One region of the Devosia sp. LjRoot3 genome, then DNA from elsewhere that is predicted to be linked to it. Evidence: predicted binding sites of a transcription regulator. Region 1 holds the regulator's gene; the other holds the start of a gene.

What was found. The regulator PhoB, encoded in region 1, activates phosphate uptake and scavenging genes when phosphate is short. The targets are predictions, from matches to a motif close to TGTCATNNANCTGTCAT.
Region 2: phnF (phosphonate metabolism transcriptional regulator PhnF) is a predicted target of PhoB. The motif match lies at 4,175-4,191, and genes of this name have one in related genera.

The regions. Positions count from the first base shown of each region.
Region 1 is NZ_CAXUPK020000003.1:194,505-201,835, reverse strand. Features, by position in the region: gene ACSQ2A_RS11935 (hypothetical protein) at 1-83, shown strand, start outside; gene rpsU (30S ribosomal protein S21) at 148-420, opposite strand; gene ACSQ2A_RS11925 (MYG1 family protein) at 628-1,554, opposite strand; gene phoB (phosphate regulon transcriptional regulator PhoB) at 1,855-2,556, opposite strand; gene phoU (phosphate signaling complex protein PhoU) at 2,680-3,390, opposite strand; gene pstB (phosphate ABC transporter ATP-binding protein PstB) at 3,414-4,196, opposite strand; gene pstA (phosphate ABC transporter permease PstA) at 4,262-5,629, opposite strand; gene pstC (phosphate ABC transporter permease subunit PstC) at 5,631-7,004, opposite strand; gene ACSQ2A_RS11895 (PstS family phosphate ABC transporter substrate-binding protein) at 7,074-7,331, opposite strand, start outside.
Region 2 is NZ_CAXUPK020000004.1:386,724-394,054, forward strand. Features, by position in the region: gene ACSQ2A_RS16610 (SH3 domain-containing protein) at 289-852, shown strand; gene ACSQ2A_RS16615 (amidohydrolase family protein) at 1,091-2,455, shown strand; gene ACSQ2A_RS16620 (helix-turn-helix domain-containing protein) at 3,023-4,111, shown strand; gene phnF (phosphonate metabolism transcriptional regulator PhnF) at 4,233-4,988, shown strand; gene ACSQ2A_RS16630 (phosphonate C-P lyase system protein PhnG) at 4,981-5,424, shown strand; gene phnH (phosphonate C-P lyase system protein PhnH) at 5,424-5,963, shown strand; gene ACSQ2A_RS16640 (carbon-phosphorus lyase complex subunit PhnI) at 5,963-7,048, shown strand; gene ACSQ2A_RS16645 (alpha-D-ribose 1-methylphosphonate 5-phosphate C-P-lyase PhnJ) at 7,045-7,331, shown strand, end outside.

The DNA of each region.
Region 1 (7,331 bases):
GACAAACGCTTGGGCCGGACCAGATCCGCTCCCTGCATCGGCAGATGGAAACCATCGGCCAGGCGCGCAGGACGCGCCAATAAAAACGCCGGCCATATGGCCGGCGTTTGCTTGTTCCGAACTGGATACCAGTTCTGGATATAGGTTTTAGGCCTGCGAACGCGGAGCCGAACCGGGACGGCCGCCGAAGCTTCCTGCGGGACGCTTGGGCGCAGCAATCAGACCTTCGCGAATAGCCTGCTTACGCGCAGCCTTACGGTTGCGGCGGATGGCTTCGGCCTTCTTGCGCACGCGAGCTTCCGAGGGCTTCTCGAAATACTTGCGGAGCTTCATCTCGCGGAAGACGCCTTCGCGCTGAAGACGCTTCTTGAGAACGCGGAGGGCTTGGTCGACATTGTTGTCGCGTACCTGGACCTGCAAAAAATTTCCTAACTTGGTGTGCGCCTTCTCCATGAATGGCAGGCGGAGTCGATCTGTGATCGGTGCACTTCGTTATCAGGCCCGGTCGGCGCTGCCAACCCGAGAAGTGGGGTTGTGATGTCTAAACCACGTCGCAATCTGCGGGATTTGCCCGGGGCGCCTTAGATACCTGTTCCTAGGTATGGCTTTGTCCCGAAACCGGGCCGCTCAGGCCGCGCGGCTGCCGATTGCTTCGGCCACGGCGATGTCGGCCATGGCGAGGGCGGCGGCCCGGGTCTTGGCGGCGGCGATGAAACGGCCGTTGTGGCAGAAGGTGGCGCCTTCGACGCCGCTGGCGACTTCCAGATCATGGTTGGTGAGACCCGCCCAGGCGGCGGGCAGATCGGCGCGCAGCTCAAAACCCTCGTCGCTGCGGCGGATGCCGGTGAGGCACCAGTCCTTGTCGCGCGGATGGACGACGAAGAGCAGGTGATCGGCGCCGGCCTTCACGATGGCGGCGCGGAAGGGCATGCCCATGGGCAGTTCAAGCACGCGACCGGGGCCGGTGGCCTCGATCGCCTTCGTCACGAGGGCCTCGGCGCGGAGCTTTGCCGCGCTGCGGGCGACGGCCGCCTCGACGAAGCTGCGGGCGATGATGAGTGCCTTGTGGAACGCCTGCTGATCGGCCTCGGCGTCGCGGTCGTCGAAGTCAGGTTTCAGGGTTTCGAGGAGCGAAGAGAGCGACAGGCCGGCCAGCGGACCCGAGGGGCTGGCGGCGCCGTTGTCGACGAGATCGATAGGCAGGACGAGATTGCCATCCACCGAGGCATGCACGCTTTCGACATGCTCAGCGGGAACATCGAAGGAGGCGATGTAGTCGCGGCCGAAATGCTTCCAGACAAGGCCAAAGGAACTGTAGGGCTGGCCATCGTCGCGCAGCGGTGCGCCGCGCTGGTGGTGATCGAAAATGCGGGCCTCGGCGTCATAAGCGCCGCCGACATCGTAGATGATGCGATCGGGGGCAGGGGTGATCCACTCCGGCGCGCGGCTGCGCACGATCTCGGCAGCGGGGAACAGCCGGGTCAGGATGACGCTCGACAGCAATTCATCGGCATGGAAACCACCGGAGTGGGTGACGAGGAAAGCTGGTGTCATGTGCGAGGCGGTCCTGAACTGGGCAATCGAGGCGTCACGACCCTTTCGGCCCCGACGGACCTTGCTACCCTGCTTTGGAGGGAGGAGGCAATGTTATCGTTAGCGAAACGTTAACGGGTGCGTGAGGGCGCGATCTCGCAGTGGCTCTCATGATGAGGTGCCTTGCAGGGTAAAGCCTCGAACCACGAGGGCGTGGCACCCAGGCATCGGGGCACGCCCTCGTGGTTCGAGGCTACGCTTGCGCTTCGCACCTCACCATGAGGGCTACGGGGATAGGCTGAGATAAACGAGTTTGCGGCTTCAGGCTGGTTGGCCGAAGCGTTCGTCGAAGGCGTAGCCGGCGCCGCGGACGGTGCGGATCGGGTCGTTTTCGCGGCCGCGATTGATGGCGCGGCGGAGGCGGCCGATATGGACGTCGACGGTGCGCTCGTCGACATAGACGTCATTGCCCCAGACGCCATCGAGAAGCTGCTCGCGCGAATAGACGCGGCCGGGATGGCGCATGAGATATTCGAGCAGGCGATATTCGGTGGGGCCCAGGTGCACGTCGCGGGTGGAGCGGCGGACGCGGTGGGTGGTGCGGTCGAGTTCGAGATCGCCGACCTTCAGCGCTGCGGTCACCAGATTGGGGTTGGCGCGGCGGAGGAGGGCGTGGATGCGGGCAACCAGCTCAGGGACCGAGAAGGGTTTTACGACGTAGTCGTCGGCGCCGGTCGAGAGGCCCCGGACGCGTTCTTCTTCTTCACCGCGGGCGGTGAGCATGATCACCGGGATGCGCGAGGTTTCTTCGCGGGCGCGGAGCCGGCGGCAGAGTTCGATGCCGGAGATTTCGGGCAGCATCCAGTCGAGCAGGATCAGGTCGGGCAGCTTTTCGGCGATAGCGTGCTGGGCCTCGTCGCCGGTTTCAGCGGTGACGACGCGGAAACCCTCGGCTTCGAGGTTGTAACGCAGCAGAATGGCGATATCGCCCTCGTCTTCGACAACGAGAATGGTCGCGGGCATAGGCGTGCTCCATCGATCGGCAGCCGCATGCTGCCGTCATTTCATTGTTTTTGCCACCATCTTCCTCTGCTGCCCCCTGAGGAAAATGGTGGCTGGTTTGGGGTAGTTACAAGGCGAGAGTGGCTATGCCTTGATCTGGGTCCGGTGCAGTTCCTGCACGTCAGCGGTCAGCTGCTTGCCGGTCTGCAGGTAGTAGGCGCGTTCGGCGATGTTGGTCGCGTGGTCGCCGATGCGTTCGAGGTTCTTGGCGCAGAACAGCAGATGCGTGCAGGTGGTGATGTTGCGCGGATCTTCCAGCATGTAGGTCAGAAGTTCGCGGAACAGCGAGGTGTGCATGGCGTCGACTTCGTCGTCGCGGTTGCACACTTCGACCGACGCGGCTGCGTCGCGGTTGGCATAGGCGTCGAGGGCGTCCTTGAGCTGACGCAGGACAAGGGCAGTCATGTTCTTGACGCCGTTGTAGAAGGTCGGCTGCAGGTTGATGCCTTCGAGTTTCAGCGAGCGACGGGCAAGCTGCTTGGCCATATCGCCGACGCGTTCCAGGTCGTTGGCGACGTGGATGGCGGTGACGATCGAACGCAGGTCCGAGGCCATGGGCTGGCGGCGGGCGATGATCGAGACGCACATGTCGTCGATCTTGCGCTGCATGTCGTCGATGCGTTGGTCGGCGATGATGGTGAGGTCAGCCAGCTCGCGGTCGAGCTTGAGAAGGGCCTTGGTGCCGTTCTCGATGGCGACTTCGACCTGGCCACCCATTTCGGCAATGGTCTGGGCCAGGGCGTTGAGTTCGTCGGTGAAGGACGAGACGATGTGATCGGATGCGGTATTGGGCATGATGTTGGTTCCTCGTTCCGCGATCAGCCGATGCGGCCCATGATGTAGTCCTGGGTCTGCTTGTTCACCGGATTGGTGAAGATGTCCTCGGTCGGGCCCTGTTCGATCAGGTTGCCGAGGTGGAAGAAGGCGGTGCGCTGGGAAACGCGGGCTGCCTGCTGCATCGAGTGGGTCACGATGACGATGGTGTAGTTTTCGCGCAGTTCGTCGATCAGCTCTTCGATGACGGCGGTGGCGATCGGGTCGAGGGCCGAGCAGGGCTCGTCCATGAGGATCACTTCCGGACCGACCGCGATGGCGCGGGCAATGCAGAGGCGCTGCTGCTGGCCGCCGGAGAGACCGGTGCCGGGCTCCTGCAGGCGATCCTTCACTTCTTCGAAGAGGCCCGCCTTGCGCAGGGACGAGACGACGATTTCGTCGAGGTCGGCCTTGTTGCGGGCGAGACCATGGATGCGGGGGCCATAGGCGACGTTGTCGTAGATCGACTTGGGGAAGGGGTTCGGCTTCTGGAAGACCATGCCGATGCGGGCGCGCAGTTCGACGACGTCAAGCGCGGGGGCGTAGATGTCTTCGCCGTCGAGCTTGATGGTGCCGCCGACCTTGGCGCCTTCGATGGTGTCGTTCATGCGGTTGATGCAGCGCAGGAACGTCGACTTGCCGCAGCCCGAGGGTCCGATGAACGCAGTGACGGCGCGATCGGGGATGTCGATCGAAATGCCGTGCAGGGCCTGCTTGGTGCCGTAGTGGACGGTCACGTCGCGAGCGGTGAGGCGGATGGGGCGTTCGAGCACATCAGTCGGGTTCATGGCGGAGTCCAGATTCAGGGAAGTCTTCTTAACCTTGCCGGCAAGCATATCCATTTGGCTCATCCTTAAGCACGCTTTTCAAGGCGCGAGCGGAGATAGATCGCTACGCCGTTCAGCAGGATCATGACCGCCAGCAGCACCATGATGGCAGCGGCCGTGCGGGGTTCGAAGAAATTGCGGTTTTCGTTGCCCTGCCAGAGATAGATCTGGACGGGGAGGGCCGTGGCCTGATCGAGCGGCGTCGCGGGGACCGAGGCCACGAAGGCCTTCATGCCGATGAGCAGGAGCGGCGCGGTTTCGCCCAGAGCGTGGGCGACGCCGAGAATGGTGGCCGTGAGGATCGACGGGAAGGTCGTTGGCAGGACGTGGTGGAAGACCATCTGCGTCTTGGATGCGCCCATGCCCAGGGCCGCCTGGCGCAGGGCCGGGGAGACGCCCATCAGTGCGCCGCGGGTGGCGATGATGATGGTGGGCAGGGTCATCAGGGTCAGCACCAGACCACCGACCAGCGGAGCCGAGATCGGCAGGTGGAACCAGTTGATGAACACCGCCGCGCCGAGGAGACCGAAAACGATCGAAGGGACGGCGGCGAGGTTGTTGATGTTGACTTCGATGAGGTCGGTGAGGCGGGACTTGGGCGCGAACTCTTCGAGATAGATGGCGGCAGCAACCCCGATCGGCACGGCGAGCACGATGACGATCAGCATCATCCAGAGCGTGCCGACAAAGGCGCCAAGGAGACCAGCGGAGGCGGGAGCCGAGCGGCTATCCACATTGGTGAAGATCGTCCAGGCAAAGCCGTTCGAGATCGTGCCATTGTCAACGAAGGTATCGATGAGCTGGCGGGCCGGCGCCGAAAGCTGCTGCTGAGCGTCGCCGAGATCGCGGTTGATATTGCCCCGGATCCAGTTGGCGGCATTGGCGGAGGCCAGCACGTCGACGTCCACGGTCTGGCCGAGGAGGGACGGATTGGCCACGAACATTTCGCGGATCTGGTGACGAGCGTTGGTTTCCGGGATCGTCTGGATCTGCTTGCTGTCGATCTCAAAACCTTCCGGCGCAGCCTTGCGCAGGGAGGCTTCGACGATGGTGTTCCAGTTCAGCATGGCCAGCTCGCGCTGCCACTTGAGGCTGGCGGCGGTGTACTCGGCGTCGGAGGCGAAATCGCCGCGTGCCGGAGCCGGGCCGACATCGATGACTTCAGCGTCGAAGGTCACCGACAGGTGCAGGTTGGACTGGACGAAGGCCGGGATGCCCTTGCGGAACACGTCCACGAAGAGGAGGGCAACGAAGCCGAGCGCGACGGCAATGGCGGCGATGCCGAGACCGCGGAAAATCTGCTCATTCAGGTGGCGGCGACGCAGGCCGGCGCGAATGATACGGGTGCGGTCCGACGAGGCTTTTTCGGGGAAAGTCTGAATATCGGTAGCCATTTTATTCGTACTGCTCCCGGAAGCGGCGGACGATGTAGAGGGCGAAGATGTTGAGGCAGAGGGTCACGACGAAGAGCGTGAGACCAAGGGCAAAGCCAACCAGGGACTGCGGGCCGGTGAAATCGGTATCGCCGGTGAGCTGGTTGACGATGGAAACGGTGATGGTCGAGACCGGCTCGAACGGGCTGCCGCGCAGGATCGGGGCGTTACCGGCGGCGAGCACCACGATCATGGTTTCGCCAATGGCGCGGCTGACGGCGAGGAGGAAGGCGCCGACAATGCCGGGGAGGGCGGCGGGCAGGAGGACGTTGCGGATCGTCTCGGACTGGGTGGCGCCCAGGCCATAGGCACCATCGCGCAGGGTGCGGGGCACCTGGTTCATGATGTCATCGGAGAGGGATGACACGAAGGGGATGATCATGATGCCCATGACGACACCCGCCGTCAGGGCCGAGGTGGCGCTGATCTGGAGCCCAATGGCATTGCCGAAATCGCGAAGGAAGGGGCCGACCGTGACGAGGGCGAAGAAACCGAAGACGATGGTCGGGATGCCGGCGAGAATTTCGATCAGCGGCTTGGCGACAGCACGGAAGGACTTTGGCGCGTACTGGCTGAGATAGATTGCCGAGAGGAGACCGACAGGCACAGCAACCAGCATGGCGATGGCGGTGATCATCAGCGTGCCGGCGAGCAGCGGCAGGAGACCATAGGAGCCGTGATTGTCGCCGCCGGCATTGTTGGGTGCCCAGACGGTGCCGAAGAAGAAATCGAGCGGATTGATGAAGGTGAAGAAGCGCAGCGCCTCGGTGACGAGCGAGGCGACGATGCCCACCGTGGTCAGGATGGCGACGGCAGAACAGGCGAGCAGCAGGACATTGACGACGCGCTCGACCGAATTGCGGGCCCGGAGGCGCGCCGTAATGCGGGAGCGGGCGTAGATGAGACCGGCGCCGCCAGCGACGACGGCGAGCACGAGCGTGCCAGCAAAGGTGATGAAATTGAACGAGCGCAGGGCGTCGCCGGCGGACTGTTCATAGGGTGCGATTTCGCCAGCCACGCCATAACCCGAGGCGATCGCCTGGATACGGCCAACGGTGGCATTGAGGCCGACCTGATCGAGCGAGACGAGCGTATCCTGCGGGATCAGGGAGACAATGTAATTGTGGGTGACGCCGCCGCCGAGCCAGGCCCAGAGCAGCAGGATCACCAGCGCCGGGATCATGGCCCAGATCGCGGTGAAGGAGCCGTGATATTGCGGACGAGAGTGGACCTTGACGCCATCGGCAGTCACGAGGTTCCGGCTCTTCGACCAGCCGGTCTGATAGGAAATGCCTAGAAGGACAATTAGTACGCCGGCTACGACCAGAGCATTCATCGCGATGCGCCCCCGCGGGAAAACGAAAGAGCGGGCCGCACCGGAATGGTGCGACCCGCGACAGGTCTATTACTGAGCGCCAGCTTCGAAGGCGGCCAGAACTTCAGCGGTCTTGTCGGCCGGCTGCGGGATCAGGCCAGCGGCTTCGAGAGTGCCGCCATTGCCCGAAATGCCTTCCGAGAGGAAGAACTGGACGTATTCTTCGATGCCCGGGATCACGCCGATGTGCTGACCCTTGACGTAGAAGAACAGCGGACGGGAGACCGGGTATTCACCAGCGGCAACCGATTCCTTGGTCGGGACGACGCCGTTGACGGTCGCAACCTT
Region 2 (7,331 bases), on a different contig from region 1:
CCCCGCATTCCGTCAAAGTGGGCCGTGTAACCTCGGCACGCATGCAAGCAATTCGATCAATAAGGAAGTAATTGAAACTCTTGTCCGGCAGTCCACATTCTTGGCATTCCGTCCATCTTTTCAGAATCCATCTTCATGTGGCGTTGTCCGGCTTTTTGTCTGTGATAGCGTCAGTCAAATCGAAAATTACTATTTTGGATTTGTGCAGGCGCGGTCAGGTTTGCTCGTCAGGAAGCCGGTTTGACGGCACAAGCAGCAAGTGATCCGCGTCCGATAGGAGGTCTCACGATGATTAGAACGCTTGTCCGGTTTGCCATGGCGGTCTTTGCCGTCCTGGTGCTGTCCCTGCCGGCCCTGGCCCAGATGTTCGGGCCGGCGGTCACGGTTGCCAATGTCAATTTGCGCAACGGGCCGGGCACGAACCATGCCGTGATCCGCGTGGTGCGCTCGGGCGAAGAGGTGACGATCGTCCGTTGCGAACGCAATTGGTGCCTCGTCAATGCCGGGCGCGATACCGGCTGGCTCTCCCAATCCTATGTGATGCGCCTCATCGCTGCCCCGCCGCCGCCCATGCCCTGGCCCGATTTCGATTTTGACGCTGGTCCGGCGCGCGCCTGTTTTTACGATCGCCCCAATTTCCGCGGTGACAGTTTTTGCCTGCGGCCTGGTAACGGCAATGCCAATCTGGGCAATTGGCGCAACCGGATCGCCTCGGTCGCCATCCACGGCAATTCGCTCAGCGTCGATCTCTGCACGGGCCGGGATTTCCGCAATTGCACTTCGATACGGCGCGACATGTCGAACCTGAGCCGGCAACTGCAGGGGGCGATTGCCTCGGTCAAGGTCTGGTAATGGGCACTGGCAGCGATCCTGCCACTGTCCCAGCCCCCGTGAGTCCGAAAACACTGGGCTGCCCTCGGGCCTGACCCGAGGGCCGCACCGCGATTGAGATGACGTGAACTGCCCAGCGCGCGTGATCTGTCCTGCCACAGTTGGGACGGCAGGCTGCAGTTTGGGATTTTGTGCGATTGTTGGGCCTCCTCATCCGGCTAAGCTTTGCCTCCCGGAAGTGTAAGGAGCTCTGCGTGCCATGAGTGTCTCTAAGGCCAAGTCACTGGTGTCGTTGTTTTTTGTTGGTCCGGCTGTTGCGGCAGCGGCTCTGCTGGCGGCGGCGCCGGCTGTCCTTGCCCAGACGGCAAAAGCCCCGGTCGTGTTCGAAAATGTCATGATTTTTGATGGGCAGTCGGATGCGCTGAGTGGCCCATCCAATGTTCTGGTCAAGGACGGCAAGATCGCCGGGATTTCGACCGCTGCAATCAGCGAAGACGGCGCCACGGTGATCGATGGTGAGGGCAAGGTGCTGATGCCGGGCCTGATCGACGCGCATTGGCATACCATGCTGATCGGGGTCACCCCCGATACCGGCCTTGCCGACATGGGCTATACGCATCTTGTTGCCGGCGTCGAGGCGACGGCGACACTGATGCGCGGCTTTACCACGGTGCGCGACCTCGGCGGTCCGGCCTTCGGGCTCAAGAAGATCATCGACCAGGGCCTCATCCCCGGGCCACGTATCTATCCATCTGGTGCGATGCTGACCATTACCAGCGGGCACGGCGATTTCCGGACCTTTGCCGATCTGCCGCGCCAGATCGGGGAGCTGACCCCGATGGAAGAGGCCGGCATGGCCATGGTGGTCGACAGTCCCGACGAAGTCCGCATGCGCACCCGCGAGCAATTGATGCAGGGCGCCTCCCAGATCAAGCTGACGGCCGGCGGTGGGGTGGCCTCGCCCTTCAGCCCGCTCGACGCGTCGACCTTTATCGATGTGGAAATCGAGGCCGCCGTGCAAGCCGCCTCGAACTGGGGCACCTATGTCGGCGTCCATGCCTATACCCCGCAGGCGGTGCAAACGGCGATCAATGCTGGGGTAAAAGTCATCGAGCACGCGCATCTGATCGATGACGAGACGGCGCAGCTGATGGCGGAGAAGGGCATCTGGCTCAGCACCCAGCCTTTTGACGAAAATGCCGGCGCGGGCCTGCCGCCCACCTCCATGGACAAATTCCATGAGGTGCTGCACGGCACCAGCAATGTCTACGAATTTGCCAAGAAGTACGACCTCAAGACGGCCTGGGGAACCGACATTCTGTTCTCGCCCATTCTGGCCCGCGGCCAGAACAACATGCTGCTCAACCTGCTCGAATGGTACACCCCGGTCGAAGCGCTGCAGATGGCCACGGGCACCAATGGCGAGCTGCTCCTGCTCTCGGGCGAGCGCAATCCCTATCCCGGGCGCATCGGCCTCATCGAGGAAGGCGCCTATGCCGATCTGCTGCTCGTTGACGGCAATCCGCTCGAGGACCTGACCCTGGTTGCCGATCCGGCAAACAACTTCCTCATCATCATGAAGGATGGGGTGATCTACAAGGACATAACCGGCGACCAGCCATAGAGCCTGTCAGATCTCGCCCATTTTCACCTGTTCGCGCGTTTGCGTCTCTCGAGGGTAACAGTCTGTTAGCCAATAGACGCCAACGCGCGGCGATGGATCGGCCAGATAGGAACGCAGAGACAAGGTCTGGGACGGAATGCACATCCGTTCGCGGAAGTATATGATACTCTCACTCAGCAAATTGCGTGTCTCTGGCCATTCGGGGCAAGCAGCTTGTCGGCGGCGGCAATATTCGGATAAAGTTTTCGCATAGTCATTCTGCCTATTTGGCTTTTTCAACTTCTCGTTCGACGCTAGACTGGTTGTTCGCAGCAGCCGTCGCCAGCGGCGGAGGAGCGTTCGGGAACCCGAGGGCACTTTGGCGGCCCCCCGGCAGACGACTATCCAAACCTCTGAAGCGCCGGGCTTTTGGCGCTTTGGCTTCTTGCCTTCTGTTTGTGTGTGGCTTGGCCGCGCACCGTTGCGGCCAGTCCCTTTTGGGGCCAGACGGGCCGCGTGGCGCGGTCCCGCGGCCAGCAGTTTTCCGCCTTCGCTGAAGGTCGGGAAACTCTGAGGGGGAGCGTCAGAATGTACCATGCGTCCAGTATTCGTCCGCGATATCAGCCGGTTGTGCCGCTGATGAATTCGCCGAATGACGAAGCTATCGGTCTGAGGCCTATCGATTTTTCAACCAGTGAAGTGCCTGTAGCGGATCGGTTCGACGCCTGGCGCGATGTCCATTCCGCCGCCTTTGACATCTTTCCGAGCCAGGACAACAGGAATTTTCGCGCCCGGCATCGCACCTGGGATCTGGGCAGCATGGCCTTCCAGACCATCGAAACCGACAGCCTGCGCTTTGCCAGTCTCGCCGAGCAATCCAAGCGCGATCCATTGGATCATTGGGTCGTTTCGCTCTTCGTCACCGGTCGATGCACGATCGAGGGCTCCAGGGTCCTTCTCGAAAATGTTTCAGGAATTCCGCAACTTACCTCCCTCGTCGATCCCTTCCATGGCCAGGTCACGGCGGGCAAGGCGCATCTGCTCTATGTCCCGCGCGATACCTGCCGCGACGCCGCCCACCTCCTCGACGCCGCCTCGCTCACGCTGCTGCAAGACGGCATGGGCGGCATTTTTGCCGACTATATGCTGAGCTTGGAAAGCCGCATGTCGCAGCTGCAGCCGGGGGACCTCGCCGAGCTTGTGGCGGCCACGCGCGCGCTGCTCCTTGCGGCGATTGCGCCGTCGCCCGATCGCCTCGAAGAGGCCGGGGCGCTAATCAACCACGCCCTCCTCGAACGCGCCCGACAGTGCGTGCAGGATAATCTGCAGAATCCGGCGCTCGATGTGAATTTCATCCTGCGCGGGCTCGGCGTTTCCCGCTCCCGCCTCTACCGCCTTTTCGAGGCCTCGGGCGGCATCATGCACTATATCCAGAAGCGCCGGCTGCTTGCGGCGCACAAGGTGCTGGCCGACCCCTTGAGCGGGCGGCGCATCTTCGAAGTGGCCGAGGATTTCTGCTTCAACGATGCTGCTGAATTCAGCCGCGCTTTCCGGCGTGAATTTGCCTACAGTCCCTCCGATGTCAGGGCTCATAGACCGCATCTGGCTGCAGATCGCGTGCAGTCCAGCCCCCACGCAAAGGACCTGACGGACCTTCTCAAGCGCATGCAGAGCTAAGGCGTCATCGGTTTTTCGAACGGCGCTGCTAAAGCCGGATCGTCGCATGGTTGGCCCGCGCCGTGTCACGCGCGTGTCATTGACCCCGACTAAAACCAGCTCATTCGAATGAGTTGGTGCAATGCGGAATCAAGGCCATTCCTGGGAGGAAACCCGGGATCGGATCAGCGAAGAAATTACCACGGGACGCCTTGCGCCGGATGCGCGCCTGCCGTCCGAGCCCGAGCTTTGCCTGCTCTATGGCACGCGGCGCCACTCGCTGCGCAAGGCGCTGGCAGCCCTGGTCAGCGAAGGCAAGCTGCGTGTCGAACACGGCCGCGGTACCTTTGTCGAGCGCGCTCCACTCCTCAACTACGTCATCGGTTCGCGCACGCGTTTTCATGAAAACCTGATGTCGCAGGGTCTCACCGCGTCCGGCGAAACGCTGGCGGAAATGACCATTCCGGCGAGCAAGCGCGTCGCCTCGGCATTGGGCATCGAGCCCGAAGCCAAGGTTTTTGCCCGCTCCTGGCGCGGTTTTGCCAATGATCTGCCGATCAGCATTGGCTGGGCCTATCACGACACTACCCGCTTCCCCGACCTGCCCGAGCGGCGGCGGGAACTGTCGTCGATCACAAAGGTCTATCATTCCTACGGCATCACCGATTACCGGCGCCTACGCACTACTGTCTTCACGCGCCTCGCCTCCGAAAGCGAGGCGAGCATGCTGATGCTGCGCGCCGGCCAGTCGGTGCTCGTGGTGCAAAAGGTCGACGCCGATCTCGATGGGCGACCGATTGGATTTTCCGAGGCTGTGTGGGCGGGCGACCGGGTGCAGTTCACCTTCGAAACCGACCAGCCGACCGTGCTTACTACCGAAAGAGACAATGATGTTTAACGAGACACCATCGGGTGGCTCCGCTCACGGAGCGACGCTCGACATTCTGGCGCGGGCGCGGCCGGCACTTCTGAAAGCGCTAGCCGAAACCCTGCTTGAGGGCATGGGCGAGATTTCGGTCATCACCAATCGCACCGGGCTCGTCATGGTCCCAATGCGCGACACGGTCGAAAACGTCGATTTTCACCTCGGCGAAGTGCTGGTCAGCGAGGCCCATATCGCCGATGCCGCCGGCTATGTCGGCTACGGCATGGTCACCGACCGCGATCTCGAACGCGCCATGGCCATGGCAGTCGTCGACCTGCGCCTTGCCGCGACCGGCGACGAGCCAGCTATCACAAGCTTTATTGCCGAAGAACGCGCCCATCAGGTCGCTGAAGACACGGCCCGCATGCGGCAGGTGGAAGCCACGCGCGTTGAAATGGAGACGTTCTGATGCTGACCGTTGCTCCTCCCGACGCCATTGAAATGCGCGCCAATGCGACTTTCGAGGCGCTGATGTGGGCCCTCGCGCGCCCCGGCGATATCAGAGAACTGCCCGAAGCGGGCCTTGCCACCATTGCCGAAACGCTGGTGGATCTCGAATGCATGGTCTTTGCCGATGATCCGGCCCTCCGGGCGCAGATCGCGGCGACCGGCGCGCTTCAGGCCGACGATATTTCTGAGGCCGACCATGTGTTCCTCTCCTCGCTCGAGGGCGCCGAAGCTCGGCTTGTCGCCCTCCGCTGCGGCAGCGCGCTTTATCCCGACGACGGGGCGACGCTCGTTGCCCAGGTTCGCCACGGCGTGGGTCAGCGCGTGCGGCTTTCCGGCCCCGGCGTCGATGGGGTGCTGGAACTGACCCTCGGCATTTCGCCTGGTTTCTGGGCCATGCGCGCCGTGCTCTGCGCCTATCCCGAAGGCTTTGACATGCTTCTCGTTGATGGCCGCTCGGTCATCGGCATTCCCCGCTCGACCCTGGTAGAGGTGCTGTAATGGCATATGTAGCAACCCGCGGTGGCGAAAAGGCCATCGAACAGGCTGAGCGCCTCTTCCGACAGGATCTGGGCACGATCGACGCGAGCCGTGTCGAGACCATCCAGCAGACCATGCCCTATCTCATCGATCGCGTGATGGGCGAAGCCTCGCTCTATAGCGAGGAACTGGCGGCTCTGGCTCTCGCCCAGACCGGCGGCGAGCTCTCTGAAGCCGTGCTGGTGCTGCGCGCCTGGCGCACGACCCAGCCGCGTATCGCCATCGCCCGCCCGGTGCAGCAGGATGAAATTCTCACGCAGCGCCGCATTTCGGCAGCGTTCAAGGACATTCCCGGTGGCCAGATTCTGGGGCCAACGCTCGACTACTCGCACCGCGTGCTCGCGACCGACGTGCTCGAAGGAAAACCCTATGCGCCGCCTGCCGTTGATGCAGCGGCAAAACCGGCACCGGCCCAACAGCCGTCGCTCGCCGATTGGCAGCGCCAGCAAGGGCTGCTTGCTCCGACGAGCGAACCCGATGTGGCCTTAGAAGACATCCCGGACCTGACGCGTGAACCGCTCCTCTTTCCGGCCTCGCGTGCGCATCGCCTGCAAAGCCTGGCGCGTGCCGAAACCGGTGGCGTGCTTGCCCTCGGCTATTCGGCCATGCGCGGCTACGGCAATGCCCATCCGACGGTCAATGAACTGCGCTTGGGCGAAGCCGAAGTGGTGGTGCGCCATCCGCGCGGCACCGAGTTTTCCGCCGGGCGCGTGCGCGTCAGCCAGGCCGAGGTGACGTCCAAGGAAAAGGGCGGCTTTCTCGATCTCGGCTTTGCCGCGACCTTCGGCTGGAACGAGGTGAAAGTGATCGCGGCGGCAACGCTCGATCTCAACTCGGCCGAAGCCCCGGTTGGCTCGCCCGTCCACGAAGAATTTTATCTGTATCACACCGAAAGCGTGGAGGCCTCGGGCTTCTGCATCCACTTCAAGCTGCCGCACTACGTGACCTTCCAGTCGACGCTCGACGCCATGCGCGACGCCAAGGCAAAGAAAGCCGCAGCCGAACAGAAGGGCGCTATCGAGCGCCAGACGGAGCCCGCAGAATGAGTCTTTCATCCCTGACAAAACCCTGGGCTGCGACGAGCTACGGTTTCCTCGACGCCTCGGCAAAGCGTGAACTGCGCCGGAAGATGCTGAAGGCCATCGCCGTGCCGGGCTGCCAGATGCCCTATGCCAGCCGCGAAGTGCCGATGGCGCGAGGCTGGGGCACCGGCGGGTTGCAGGTGACCCTCACGCTTGTCAATCCGACCTCGACGGTAAAGGTGATCGACCAGGGCGCGGATGACGGCGTCAATGCCGCCTCGATCCGCCGCTTCATTTCGCGCGTTTC